Regions from separate parts of the Pseudomonas sp. LBUM1662 genome, predicted to be linked through region 1. Evidence: predicted binding sites of a transcription regulator. Region 1 holds the regulator's gene; the other holds the start of a gene.

Evidence for each region. Region 1 encodes sigma-54, which starts transcription at its own class of promoters, with help from an activator protein. Its sites were predicted from a motif close to ANTGGCATNNANNTTGCTNT; they were not measured.
Region 2: the regulator sigma-54 is predicted to act here: its motif matches at 2,081-2,100, upstream of ACA049_RS07995 (flagellar basal body rod protein FlgF).

The regions. Positions count from the first base shown of each region.
Region 1 covers NZ_CP166793.1:1,041,463-1,048,615, forward strand. Annotated here, with positions in the region: gene rapZ (RNase adapter RapZ) at 1-632, opposite strand, end outside; gene ptsN (PTS IIA-like nitrogen regulatory protein PtsN) at 635-1,099, opposite strand; gene hpf (ribosome hibernation-promoting factor, HPF/YfiA family) at 1,112-1,420, opposite strand; gene ACA049_RS04485 (RNA polymerase factor sigma-54) at 1,495-2,988, opposite strand; gene lptB (LPS export ABC transporter ATP-binding protein) at 3,173-3,898, opposite strand; gene lptA (lipopolysaccharide transport periplasmic protein LptA) at 3,898-4,446, opposite strand; gene lptC (LPS export ABC transporter periplasmic protein LptC) at 4,433-5,005, opposite strand; gene ACA049_RS04505 (KdsC family phosphatase) at 5,013-5,537, opposite strand; gene ACA049_RS04510 (KpsF/GutQ family sugar-phosphate isomerase) at 5,537-6,511, opposite strand; gene ACA049_RS04515 (ATP-binding cassette domain-containing protein) at 6,789-7,153, shown strand, end outside.
Region 2 covers NZ_CP166793.1:1,787,499-1,794,651, reverse strand. Annotated here, with positions in the region: gene flgH (flagellar basal body L-ring protein FlgH) at 1-403, opposite strand, end outside; gene flgG (flagellar basal-body rod protein FlgG) at 455-1,240, opposite strand; gene ACA049_RS07995 (flagellar basal body rod protein FlgF) at 1,286-2,026, opposite strand; gene ACA049_RS07990 (sigma-54-dependent transcriptional regulator) at 2,284-3,846, opposite strand; gene phhA (phenylalanine 4-monooxygenase) at 4,250-5,038, shown strand; gene ACA049_RS07980 (4a-hydroxytetrahydrobiopterin dehydratase) at 5,143-5,499, shown strand; gene ACA049_RS07975 (amino acid aminotransferase) at 5,499-6,692, shown strand; gene ACA049_RS07970 (hypothetical protein) at 6,970-7,101, shown strand.

The sequences.
Region 1 (7,153 bases):
GCCACCGGTTGATCAAGCCCGGATTGGTCGCGCAGTTCCGGCTTCCAGTAAGGGTTGGGCAGGCAGCGCACGTCGAACACCAGGTCGGCGTCCACCGGCATGCCACGCTTGAAGCCGAAAGACTCCACCAGGAACGCAGTGCCGGCTTCCGGCTGGTTCAGCAGACGCAATTTGATGGTATCGCGCAGCTGATACAGGTTCAGGTTGGTGGTGTTGACCTTGAGGTCGGCCAGGTCGGCGATTGGGCCCAGCAACTGGGTCTCGTCTTGAATCGCCTCGGCCAACGAACGGTGGGGAGTACTCAGAGGGTGGCGTCGACGGGTTTCCGAAAAGCGTTTGAGCAGCGTTTCTTCGTCGGCATCCAGATACAGCACATCGCATTTGATATGCCGACTGCGGACTTCTTCCAGCAGTTCGGGAAACCGTGACAGGTGACTCGGCAGGTTGCGCGCATCGATGGAGACGGCAACCAGCGGCTGTGCCAGTTCGGTATGAATCAGCGCGCGCTCGGCCAGTTCCGGCAGCAATCCGGCGGGCAGGTTGTCGATGCAGTAGTAGCCGTTGTCCTCGAGAACATCGAGGGCGGTACTTTTACCTGAGCCGGAGCGGCCACTGACGATGATCAAGCGCATGATTACTGACCGTTTTGCTCGTCCAGGACAACCTGATACAAGGCTTCATTGCTCGGGGCACTGCGCAGTTTTTCGCGCACTTCCTTGCGATCGAGCATGCTGGCGATCTGGCGCAACAGTTCCAGGTGGGCATCGGTAGCGGCTTGCGGGACCAGCAGAACGAACAGCAGGTCAACCGGGGCGCCGTCGATGGCGTCGAAATCGATGGGGGCGTCGAGGTGCATCAGCGCGCTGACAGGCGACGTACAACCTTTCAGGCGACAGTGGGGAATGGCGATGCCGTTACCAAAACCGGTCGAACCGAGTTTTTCACGGGCAATCAGAGCCTCGAAGACATCTTGCATCTCCAGATCCGGGACTTCTTTATGGATAAGGTTGGCAATTTGCTCGAGGGCTTTCTTTTTGCTGCCGCCCGGCACGTTCACGAGGGAACGGCCGGGGGTCAGGATGCTTTCAAGTCGGATCATGGGTTGGGAGTGTTAACGACCGGTCGCGCCCTGGAGGAGGCTTTGGGTCTTTTCCTTATGCTTTTTGAGTTGTTTATCGAGCTTGTCGGTCAGCGCGTCGATCGCCGCATACATATCGGTATGCTCCGCGTTGGCGACCACTTCATTGCCGGGAATATGCAGCGTGGCTTCGATTTTCTGCTTGAGCTTTTCGACCGTCATCGTGACCTGCACGTTGGTGATCTTGTCGAAATGCCTCTCTAATCGTTGGAGTTTTTCGCCGATGTAGGTGCGAAGAGGTTCGGTCACTTCCAGTTGGTGTCCACTGATGTTGACTTGCATACAGCTTCTCCTTCGTTGCCAGTGCATAAAGCGGTAGATCAGATGATCTACCACTGGAACGCTGTGGCGTGGCTCTACATCAACCGCTTGCGTTCGCTCGAAGGCGCGATCCCGAGGGATTCGCGGTACTTGGCGACGGTGCGGCGAGCCACCTGAATGCCTTGTGCCTCCAGTAAACCAGCGATCTTGCTGTCACTCAACGGCTTTTTCTGATTTTCCGCGGCAACCAGTTTTTTGATGATCGCGCGGATCGCTGTGGACGAGCATTCACCGCCTTCGGAGGTGCTGACATGGCTCGAGAAAAAGTATTTCAGTTCATATATGCCCCGAGGGGTATGCATGAATTTCTGCGTGGTCACCCGGGAAATCGTCGACTCGTGCATGCCCACCGCTTCGGCGATGTCATGCAGCACCAGGGGCTTCATCGCTTCGTCGCCGTATTCCAGGAAGCCGCGCTGATGCTCGACGATCTGGGTGGCCACTTTCATCAGTGTTTCGTTGCGGCTTTGCAGGCTCTTGATGAACCAGCGGGCCTCTTGCAACTGATTGCGCATGAAGGTGTTGTCGGCGCTGGTGTCGGCGCGGCGCACGAAACCGGCGTATTGGGCGTTGACCCGCAGGCGTGGCACTGATTCCTGGTTCAGCTCGACCAGCCAGCGCTCGTTGTCCTTGCGCACGATCACGTCAGGGACGACGTATTCGGCTTCACTGGACTCGATCTGCGAGCCCGGACGCGGGTTGAGGCTCTGGACCAGTTCGATCACCTGGCGCAGTTCATCTTCCTTGAGCTTCATGCGGCGCATCAACTGGCTGTAGTCGCGGCTGCCGAGCAAATCGATGTAGTCGGTGACCAAGCGCTTGGCCTCGGCCAGCCAAGGCGTCTTGGCGGGCAGCTGGCGCAGTTGCAGCAGCAGGCATTCGCCCAGATTGCGGGCGCCGATGCCGGCCGGTTCGAATTGCTGGATGCGGTGCAGGACGGCTTCGATCTCGTCCAGTTCGATGTCCAGCTCCGGATCGAAGGCCTCGAGGATTTCCTCGAGGGTTTCGTCCAGGTAACCCTGATTGTTGATGCAGTCGATCAGGGTCACGGCGATCAGGCGATCGGTGTCGGACATCGGTGCCAGGTTCAGTTGCCATAACAGGTGGCTTTGCAGGCTCTCGCCGGCCGATGTGCGCGTGGTGAAATCCCACTCGTCGTCATCATTGCTCGGCAGGCTGCTGGCGCTGGTCTGGTAGACGTCTTCCCAGGCGGTATCGACAGGCAATTCGTTGGGAATGCGCTCGTTCCAGTCACCTTCCTCAAGGTTATCCACCGTTGGGGCGGTTTCCTGGTAGGAGGGTTCCGAAACATCGGCGTTGGGGAGCTGTTCGGCTTTGTCGGCCAAGGGGTCGGCGTTATCGAAGTCGTCGCCTTCTTCCTGGCGTTCGAGCATCGGATTGGACTCCAGGGCCTCCTGGATTTCCTGTTGCAGGTCCAGGGTCGACAATTGGAGCAGGCGGATGGCCTGTTGCAGCTGCGGTGTCATCGTCAGCTGCTGGCCCATTCTCAAGACTAGCGATGGTTTCATGGCAGGGGCTTAACACCTTATTCGCCGGCGCACATGCGCCATCCACTACAGGGCGCCGGAGCGCCAAACATAAGCAAATTATATGCCCGAAACTGCAGCGTTTGCCTAGAGCGCTGTAACAATAAAAAAGTATTGATTTTTTATCGAGACAAGCGCTCGGACAACCAGCCAGACACGTCAGCGCTTACAGGCGGAACTCGTGGCCCAGATACACTTCCTTGACCAGTTCGTTGGCCAGGATGGTGGCGGAGTCACCTTCGGCAATCAGCTGTCCATCGTTGACGATGTAGGCGGTTTCGCAGATATCCAGGGTTTCACGGACGTTGTGGTCAGTGATCAGCACGCCAATGCCTTTGGCCTTGAGGTGGTAGATGATCTGTTTGATGTCGCCCACCGAAATCGGGTCCACACCGGCGAAAGGTTCGTCGAGCAGGATGAATTTCGGGTTGGTGGCCAGTGCCCGGGCGATTTCCACACGGCGGCGTTCACCACCGGACAGGCTCATGCCGAGGTTGTCGCGGATGTGGCTGATGTGGAATTCCTGCAGCAGGCTTTCCAGCTCTTTGCGACGATCGGCCTTGTCGAGTTCCTTGCGGGTCTCGAGAATGGCCATGATGTTATCGGCCACCGAGAGTTTGCGGAAGATCGACGCTTCTTGCGGAAGATAGCCGATACCCGCCTTTGCACGACCGTGCATCGGCTGGTGGCTGACGTCCAGATCGTCGATCAGTACGCGACCCTGATCGGCCTGCACCAGGCCGACAATCATGTAGAAGCAGGTGGTCTTGCCGGCGCCGTTAGGGCCCAGCAGGCCGACGATTTGACCGCTGTCGATGGACAGGCTGACGTCACGCACGACCTGGCGGCTCTTGTAGCTCTTGGCCAGATGCTGAGCTTTAAGAGTTGCCATTACTGAGCCTTTTTCGCGTCGTTTTTCGGCTTCGGCTGGATCACCATGTCGATACGCGGACGCGCCTCGGTGACCTTGCTGCCCGTAGCACGCCCGGCGCTCGCAAGCTTTTTCTGGGTGTCGTAGACGATTTTTTCGCCTTGGGTAACGTTGTTGTCCTTGTCGACAACTTTTGCCTTGTCGATCAGCACAACGCGGTTTTGCGAGGCGTGGTACTGGATAGTTACGCCCCAGCCCTGAACAGGCTTGGTGTCGCCCGCAGTCTGCAGTTGCTCGAAGTAGGCCAGGTTGCCCACCGACGTCACCACGTCGATGTCGCCGGTCGAGGTGCGGGTGATGGTCACGGTATTGCCGGTGACCTTCATCGAACCCTGAGTAATGATCACGTCACCTTTATAGGTGGCAACGCCATTCTTGTCGTCCAGTTGGGCGTCGTCGGCCTGAATGCGGATAGGCTGCTCTTGATCGTTCGGCAGAGCCCAGGCGCTCACGCTTCCCAGTGCTGCGCCCAGACTGAGCAAAATAGGGAGAGTTTTAACGAGCCTCATACTGTCCTCTTACGTTCGATAGCAGGTGTATCCTGCTTTCTTTCAAGTACGCTTTCATTCCGTTGCCTGTCGATACACCGCCAGCGCCGTCGATTCTAACGGGTTGATCGGTCTGCGCATATTGCTCCTTGGGGAACACAGTCATACGGGTGGTGGTAATCAGGGTTTTGCGGTTTTTCTCGTCGAAGCGCGTGATGCGGACCGAGTCGATCAGCTCGACCTGAGTACCGTCCGGGTTGACTTCGCCGTGCTCGCTCTGGACGTGCCAGGGAAACTCGGTGCCACGAAACATGTTCAGGTCGGGGTTGGTCAGCAACGTCACCTCGCTCACTTTCAGGTGTTCGACCTTGTCGGACGTCATTTCGTACTGCAATTTGCCGTCCGGCAGGTACTGCACGCTGTGAGCGTTGAGGGCGTAATAGTCGATCGCGGTTTCATCGACCTTGACCACAGGTTTGTCGAGGAAGCGTTCGGGGCTGATGTTCCAGTAGCCGACCGCAGCGAACAGCGCCGCGATGCAGCCGAACAGCAGGATGTTACGAATCTTTTTGCTCAGCATAGTGGGCTCACAGGTACGCGGCGTTGGCCGCATCGAGGCGGCCCTGGGCGCGCAGGATCAATTCACAAAATTCGCGAGCGGCACCTTCGCCACCACGGGCCAGGGTGATGCCATGGGCGTGTTCACGCACGAAGCTGGCGGCGTTTGCTACCGCCATGCCCAGGCCCACGCGGCGAATCACCGGCAGGTCCGGCAAGTCGTCACCCAGGTAGGCGACCTGCTCATAGCTTAGGTTGAGTTGAGCCAGAAGCTCGTCGAGTACCACCAGTTTGTCTTCGCGCCCCTGGTAAACGTGAGGAATGCCGAGGTTTTTCGCTCGACGTTCGACCACCGGGGTCTTGCGGCCGCTGATGATAGCGGTCTGCACGCCGGCTGCCATCAACATCTTGATGCCTTGACCGTCGAGGGTGTTGAACGTCTTGAATTCACTGCCGTCTTCGAGGAAGTACAGGCGTCCGTCGGTCAGTACGCCGTCGACGTCGAAAACCGCGAGTTTGATCTGTTTGCCGCGTTGCAGCAGGTCCGTGCTCATTACATTACTCCCGCACGCAGCAAGTCGTGCATGTTCAAGGCGCCGACCGGGCGGTCATCGCTATCGACCACGACCAGTGCGTTGATCTTGTGGTCTTCCATGATTTTCAGGGCTTCGGCAGCCAGCATCTCGGCACGAGCGGTCTTGCCGTGCGCGGTCATGACCTGATCGATGGTGGCGCTGTGGATATCAATGCTGCGGTCCAGCGTACGGCGCAAGTCACCGTCAGTGAAGATGCCGGCCAGTTTGCCGTCGGCTTCCAGGATCACGGTCATGCCCAGGCCCTTGCGGGTCATTTCCATCAGCGCGTCCTTGAGCAGCGTGCCGCGCTGAACCTGCGGCAGCTCCTGGCCGGCGTGCATGACGTTTTCGACTTTCAGCAACAGGCGTCGGCCCAGCGCGCCACCCGGGTGGGAAAAGGCGAAGTCTTCAGCGGTAAAGCCCCGGGCTTCCAGCAGCGCAACGGCCAGGGCATCGCCCATGACCAGTGCGGCGGTGGTCGACGAGGTCGGCGCCAGGTTCAACGGGCAGGCTTCGTGCTCGACGTGAACATTGAGATTGACCTCGGCAGCCTTGGCCAGCGCCGAGTCCGGGTTGCCGGTCACGCTGATCAATTTGATGCCCAGACGCTTGATCAGGGGCAGCAGGGTGACGATTTCATTGGTGGAGCCGGAGTTCGACAGGGCCAGGATGATGTCGTCCCGCGTGATCATGCCCATGTCGCCGTGGCTGGCTTCGGCCGGGTGCACGAAAAACGCCGTGGTGCCGGTGCTGGCCAGGGTGGCGGCGATCTTGTTGCCGATGTGCCCCGATTTGCCCATGCCGACCACGACCACGCGGCCTTTGCTCTCCAGAATCATCTCGCAAGCGCGTACGAAATCTGCGTCGATATGGGGTAGCAAGCCTTGTACGGCTTCCAGTTCGAGGCGGATGGTGCGTTGTGCAGATTGAATCAGGTCGCTGGATTGGCTCATGTCAGAAATCGTATAGCCTGATGAAAAGGCGGCGATTATAGCGGTAATGATCAAAACCCTCACGCAAGTTCGTCACGCTTTGTCATTCCCTGTTACCGAATCCGCTCTGGACGAGGCTTTTTGCCTGTCATCTTGCTGAACATGGGCCGGCGTGGGCCTTGGGCGCTTGGCCTTTGCAGTGATATAGTTCGCCGCCAGTTCGGCCTGCCCGGGGAGGTATGTGCTTTCGTCAGGAAGCCAGGCGTCCGAGTGTGAGGCTGCATCGCAAGGAGTTTAGATGAGTGCCGATAACGCCTACGCGGTCGAGCTGAAGGGACTGTCCTTCAAGCGCGGTGCGCGCAGCATTTTCAATAACGTCGATATCCGTATCCCGCGCGGCAAGGTCACCGGCATCATGGGGCCTTCCGGGTGTGGCAAGACCACGCTGTTGCGTCTGATGGGCGCACAGTTGCGTCCTACCAAGGGCGAAGTCTGGGTCAATGGCCAGAATCTGCCAAAGCTGTCGCGCAGCGATCTGTTCGATGCGCGCAAGCACATGGGCGTGCTGTTCCAGAGCGGCGCGCTGTTTACCGACCTCGATGTGTTCGAGAACGTCGCCTTTCCGCTGCGCGTTCATACCGAGCTGCCTGAAGAAATGATCCG
Region 2 (7,153 bases), 750 kb from region 1:
TGCTGTCACCCTTGGTCGCACGGTCGCCGCTGTAGCCGACATCCAGGCTCAGATCACCACTGCCGATCGGATCGTTGGTGCTCAAGCCGCCGCCGAAGAACGAGCTCAAACCGATGTCGGTCTTGCTGTTCTTGCCGATTTGCGAGTTGGCATTCTTGCTGGCCTGGGTCCGCTCGTTCAGGGTGATGGTGATGATGTCACCAACCCGGAACGCCTTGCGGTCGCTGTACAAGTTCTGTTCGAAACCGGCCTGGTAGATCGAGCCGTTATTGGCGGCAGCCGGCAGCGGCGTGCGCGGCAACACCGGGGCGTAGTAAGGGTCATTGGGCTTGGGCGGCGGAGCGACGCAGCCCGCGAGCACGACGACCCCACTCAGTGCCAGAACAGATACAAAGCGATTCATGACCCTACCTCACGGTGTTGCAGGCGACCTCATGGTCGCCTCATAGACTGATTACAGATTCTGCGTTACGAACGAGAGCATCTGGTCGGCGGTGGAGATCACCTTGGAGTTCATCTCGTAGGCGCGCTGAGTGGTGATCATGTTGACCATCTCTTCAACGGTGCTGACGTTGGATGTTTCCAGGGTGTTCTGCAGCGTGGTACCGAAACCGTTGAGGCCCGGGGTGCCGATTTGCGGCGCGCCGCTGGCAGCGGTTTCCAGGAACAGGTTGTTACCCACGGCTTGCAGGCCGGCCGGGTTGATGAAGTCGGCGGTTTGCAGGTTGCCGATCACCTGGTTGGCCGGGTTACCCGGAACGGTGATGGACACAGTGCCGTCGCGACCGACCGTAAAGGTCTGCGCGTCGTTCGGAATGACAATGGCCGGTTCCAGGGCGAAGCCGCTGGCATTGACGATCTGGCCATTGGAGTCGAGGTGGAACGTGCCGTCACGGGTGTAGGACGTGGTGCCGTCCGGCTGCAGGATCTGGAAGAAACCGCGACCGTCGACCGCCAGGTCAAGTGGCTGCTCGGTGGTTTGCAGACTGCCGGCGGTGAAGTTTTTCTGGGTGCCGACGATGCGCACACCGGTACCCACTTGCAGACCCGACGGCAGTTCGCTGTCCTGGGTCGACTGGGCGCCTGGCTGGCGTTTGATCTGATAGAGCAAGTCCTGGAACTCGGCGCGGTCACGTTTGAAACCCGTGGTCGACACGTTGGCCAGGTTGTTGGAAATGGTCGTCAGGTTGGTGTCTTGGGCGGACAGACCTGTTTTGGCAACCCATAGAGCCGGAAGCATTCGATTCTCCTCGTGCGCCTGTTTTACGGCGCGACGTTCTGATAATTAGCTGATCTGCAAGACCCGAGCCATGGCCTGGTCATCGTCTTTGGCGGTGTTCATCATCTTGATGTGCAGCTCGAACTGCTTCGACAAGGCCAGCACCGAGGTCATCTCTTCCACGGCGTTGACGTTGCTCGACTCAAGGAACCCGGACACCAGTTTGACGCCCGCATCGGCTTGCGCCGGCTTGCCGTCTTTGGTGTGGATCGAACCGTCCAGGCCCTTGGTCATGTTCTTCAGGTCAGGGTTGACCAGTTTGATGCGGTCGACTTCAGCCATCACGCGCGGGCCTTCGCCCATGGCACGGATGCTGATGGTGCCGTCTTCGCCAACTTCGATCTGCTGCTCGGGCGGCACGGCAATCGGTCCGCCATTGCCCATCACCGGCATACCGTTGCCGGCCCGCAGCACGCCAAGGGCGTCCACGTTGAGGCTGCCGGTGCGCACGTAGCTTTCAGCGCCATCGGGGGTCTGCACGGCGATCCAGCCATTGCCTTGCACGGCAACGTCGAGGTCGCGACCGGTTTCAACCAGCGAACCTGGAGAGAAGTCGGTGGCCGGACGCTCGGTCATGGCAAACGCACGCGCCGGAAAGCTGTCACCAAACACTGGCATCGAACGGGCCTGTTCCAGGTCCTTCTGAAAACCGTTGGTGGAAATGTTTGCCAGGTTGTTGGCATGAGCCTTCTGCGCCAGTGCATTCTGGCTGGCGCCGGTCATTGCCACATAAAGGTACTTGTCCACACTCTTTCCTCTGCATGCCGGACGTTTGCCGCCCACCGCTGTACTGATGAGCGATAAGCAATTTGCAGACCAACTTTCTTTTGACGGCGCGAGGCCCGGCAAACAAAGGACTTGAGGGGTTTTGCAGGGATTGGGGGGAATGTATCGGAGACGAAAAACCGGCGGTGTTATGCCGCTTCGCGGCAACAGGTCAAAAGATCGCAGCCTCGTTGCACTGTAGGAGCTGTCGAGTGCAACGAGGCTGCGATCTTTTGATCTTAAATGCCGTTGTCCTTGCCCACTTCATACTCGCGCAACTTGTTGGCAATGGTCGTATGCGAAACCCCCAACCGCTTGCCCAGCTGCCGACTACTCGGGTGCTCGGAATACAAGCGCTCCAGCACCGCCTTCTCAAACCGCCCGACAATCGCATCCAGCCCGCCCTCGAGGGAGAAATCGCCAAGCGGCTGACGCACGCCGTAATCCGGCAAGCGAATGTGCTCGGCCTTCACCGTCCCGCCTTCGCACAACGAGACGGCCTGGAACAGCACGTTCTCCAACTGCCGGACATTGCCTGGCCAATGGTAATGACTCAACCGCTCCATCGCCGCCGGTGCCAGTTTCGGCAGCGGGCAACCGATCTGCCGACTGGCCTGATCAAGGAAGTGCTCCACCAGCGGCGTCAAACCGTCGAGGCATTCACGCAGCGGCGGGATGTGCAGCGACAGCACGTTCAAGCGGTGATAAAGATCCTGGCGAAACTCACCGCGCGCGCACAACTCGGACAAGTCCACCTGCGTCGCGCAGATCACCCGCACATCCAGATAAACCTCTTCATCACTGCCGACACGACGAAAGCATCCGTCCTGCAGGAAACGCAGCAATTTCACCTGCAAGCGCGGGCTCATTTCCCCGACGCCATCGAGAAACAGCGTACCGCCCGCCGTCAGCTCCAACAGGCCGAGCTTGCCTTCGGCCCGCGCCCCTTCGAAAGCGCCGGGGCCGTAACCGAATAACTCGGTCTCAGCCATCGATTCCGGCAGGCCGGCGCAGTTGAGCGCCATCAACGGCGACTGGCCGCGCGGACTCGCCAGGTGACAGGCACGCGCCAACAATTCCTTACCAGTGCCGGTTTCGCCTTCTATCAAGAGCGGCGCATCCAGCGGCGCCATACGCCTTGCTTCGCGCACCACCGCCGCCATGACCTTCGAGCTCTGAAAGATACTGTCGAACCCGCGCAACTCCTGCTTGCGCACGTTATAGATGCGCTCACCGACCCGATCAGCCCGGTGCAACGTCAACACCGCGCCCGCCATGGCTTCGCTGTCGTCATGCTCCGATTGCAGCGGCGCGATGTCGGCGAGAAACACGTCGCCCTTGACCTTGACCCGCAGCCCGTTGATCCGCGACTTGTTGGCGCGCACCAGTTCCGGCAAGTCGAAATCCTCGGCGTACCGCGACAGCGGAATGCCCGGCACCTCATCCACTCGCACACCGAGCAATTGCGCCGCCGCACGGTTGGCTGCAACGATGGAGCCGCCCATGTCGATCGACAGCACCGGAAATTCCAATGCGCCGAGCAAGGCATTGAGTTCCATGTGCCGACGCTCGCTGGGCATCAGCCCTACGCGCTTGACGCCAAACACCCCGGCAATCGACTCGAATTTCGGACGCAATGCCTGGAACTGAATGTTGATCAGGTTCGGACAGTGCAGGTAGATCGCGTTGCCATGCTCACCGCCGACCTCGCCGCGAGCAACGTTGATCCCGTACTCGACCAGCAAGTTGAGAATGTCGCGCAGGATGCCGATGCGGTTCTGGCAGTGGACTTTGATACGCATATAAAAGGCCTGATAAACGATAAATGAGTTTTTGATGCTGGACGCATAACCTGTGGGAGCGGGCTTGCTCGCGAAAGCGGTCTTTCTGTTACATCAGTGTCGGATGTGCTGACACTTTCGCGAGCAAGCCCGCTCCCACAGGGTTTCGTGCAGTGCCTCGGCTCTAATTATCTGCCGAGGCACGCAGATAGTCGTCAAGATTATGTGACACCTGTGCGCCGTTTCAAACCCGGAAATATCAATAGCTGCGCCATAGGCGCCAAACCGTAACGAATACTTTACGAAAAACGGCGATTTTTCCTACGCATGCCAGCGATCACCTGCTGCAACACCGAACGCCTTGGGGTATTTCTAAGTCCATAGCAGCACATAACAAGAACGAATCCCCTAGCAGGAGAGCAGCATGAAGCAGACGCAATACGTGGCTCGCGAGCCCGATGCGCAAGGTTTTATCGACTACCCCGCTGAAGAACACGCGGTGTGGAACACGCTGATTACTCGTCAACTGAAAGTGATCGAGGGGCGTGCGTGCCAGGAATACCTGGACGGTATCGAAAAACTCGGTCTGCCCCACGACCGCATTCCTCAACTCGGCGAGATCAACAAAATCCTCGGTGAAACCACCGGCTGGCAAGTTGCCCGCGTCCCGGCGCTGATCCCCTTCCAGACCTTTTTCGAATTGCTGGCCAACAAGCAGTTTCCGGTGGCGACGTTTATTCGTACCCGCGAAGAGCTGGATTACCTGCAAGAACCGGACATTTTCCACGAGATCTTTGGCCACTGCCCGCTGCTGACCAACCCCTGGTTCGCGGAATTTACCCACACCTACGGCAAACTCGGCCTACAGGCCACCAAGGAAGAGCGCGTGTACCTCGCGCGTCTGTACTGGATGACCATCGAGTTTGGCCTGGTCGATACGCCAGAAGGCCTGCGCATCTACGGCGGCGGCATTCTCTCCTCGCCGAAAGAAACCGTTTACTGCCTGTCGGACGAACCTGAGCATCAGACGTTCGATCCGCTGGAATGCATGCGTACGCCGTACCGCATCGACATCCTGCAACCGCTGTACTTTGTCCTGCCGAACCTCAAGCGTCTGTTTGATGTGGCCCATGAAGACATCATGGCCATGGTCAAGCAAGGCATGCAGCTGGGTTTGCACGCGCCTAAATTTCCGCCAAAAAAAGCGGCGTGATCCGCAGCTTTTAGAATCAAGTGAGCCTGTCAGGAACCGACGCTTTGGTTTAGCGTGGTGAAACTGACGGCCGATTTCCAATAATTCGATTTCAGGAATCCATCATGTCCACATTGAACCAAGCCCATTGCGAAGCCTGCCGCGCCGATGCTCCTCAGGTCAGCGACGAAGAACTGCCGGTCCTGATCAAGCAGATCCCGGACTGGAACATCGAAGTACGCGACAGCGTGATGCAGCTGGAAAAAGTATTCCTGTTCAAGAATTTCAAGCACGCGCTGGCATTCACCAACGCGGTCGGCGAAATCTCCGAGGCCGAAGGTCACCACCCAGGCCTGCTGACCGAGTGGGGCAAAGTCACCGTGACCTGGTGGAGCCACTCCATCAAGGGTCTGCACCGCAACGATTTCATCATGGCCGCCCGCACTGACGAAGTGGCCAAGGACGCCGAGGGCCGCAAATAATGCATTTCGACGCCATAGGTCGAGTTCCCGGCGACCCGATTCTCGGCCTGATGGAGGCCTACGCGCAGGACCCGAACCCGCGCAAATTCGACCTTGGCGTGGGCGTCTATAAAGATGCCCAGGGCCTGACGCCGATTCCCCAGTCCGTGAAGCTCGCCGAGCAGCGCCTGGTGGACCGCCAGACCACCAAGACCTACATCGGTGGTCACGGCGAACCGGCGTTCGGCAAGGCGATCAGTGAGCTGGTGCTCGGCGCCGACTCCCCGCTGATCGCCGAACAACGGGCCGGCGCGACCCAGACCCCGGGCGGCACCGGCGCGTTGCGCCTGAGCGCGGATTTCATCGCCCATTGCCTGCCGGGCCGTGGCGTGTGGCTGAGCAACCCGACCTGGCCTATCCACGAAAGCATTTTCGCGGCGGCCGGGGTCAAGGTCAGTCATTACCCCTACGTCGGCAGCGATAACCGCCTCGATGTCGAAGCCATGCTCGCCGTCCTCAAGGAAGCGCCGAAGGGCGATGTGGTTTTGTTGCACGCCTGCTGCCATAACCCGACCGGTTTCGATCTGTCCCATGACGATTGGCGCCGAGTGCTGGACGTGGTGCGCAGTCGCGACCTGGTGCCGCTGATCGACTTCGCCTATCAGGGCTTCGGCGATGGCCTGGAACAGGATGCCTGGTCGACACGGCTGTTCGCTGCCGAGTTGCCGGAAGTGCTGATCACCAGTTCCTGCTCGAAGAATTTCGGTTTGTACCGCGATCGCACCGGCGCGCTGATTGTCTGTGCGAAAACCGCTGAGAAGCTGGTGGATATCCGCAGTCAACTGGCGAACATCGCCCGTAACCTGTGGTCGACGCCACCGGATCACGGCGCTGCCGTAGTGGCGACGATTCTGGGTGATCCGGAGCTGAAAAGCCTCTGGGCCGACGAGGTAGAAGCCATGCGTTTGCGCATCGCTCAACTGCGCAGCGGCCTGGTGGAAGCACTCGAACCCCATGGTCTGCGTGAACGTTTTGCGCACATTGGTGTGCAACGCGGGATGTTTTCTTACACCGGTTTGTCGCCGGAGCAGGTTAAACAACTGCGCGATCACCACAGCGTCTACATGGTCGGCACCGGCCGGGCGAATGTCGCCGGGATCGATGCAACGCGCCTGGATCTGCTGGCCGAGGCGATTGCCGAAGTCTGCAAATAACCTCAAGCCCTGCACATTTCCTTTGTGGGAGCGGGCTTGCTCGCGAAGACGGAGTGTCAGTCGATATCTTTTTCGCCTGACACTCCGCTTTCGCGAGCAAGCCCGCTCCCACATTTGCTTTGTGTTGCCCTCTTCCAGACCTGTCTAGACAACTCCATCCGTCGAAACAAATGGATATAAAAGTCTATTTGTCATTTCTCCTGCTGTATCCTGCCCAAGCTTTTTAAAAGCGCGGATCTACCAGATCTATCAACAGACTTTGCGAGGAGCGCGAAACATGCACGAGATCCCTAATCTCCCCTTCCCAAGCCTGCACGAAACTGAGCAGACAACCACGCAACAAGCCGGAGCCCAACAGCCCCAGCCGAAAGAAGCCACTGAACGCCGCCAGGCTGACAGCGAAGACTGAAACACCTGCAATGCCAGACCGTGTGGAAAGCGCTAACATGCGCTTTCCACAC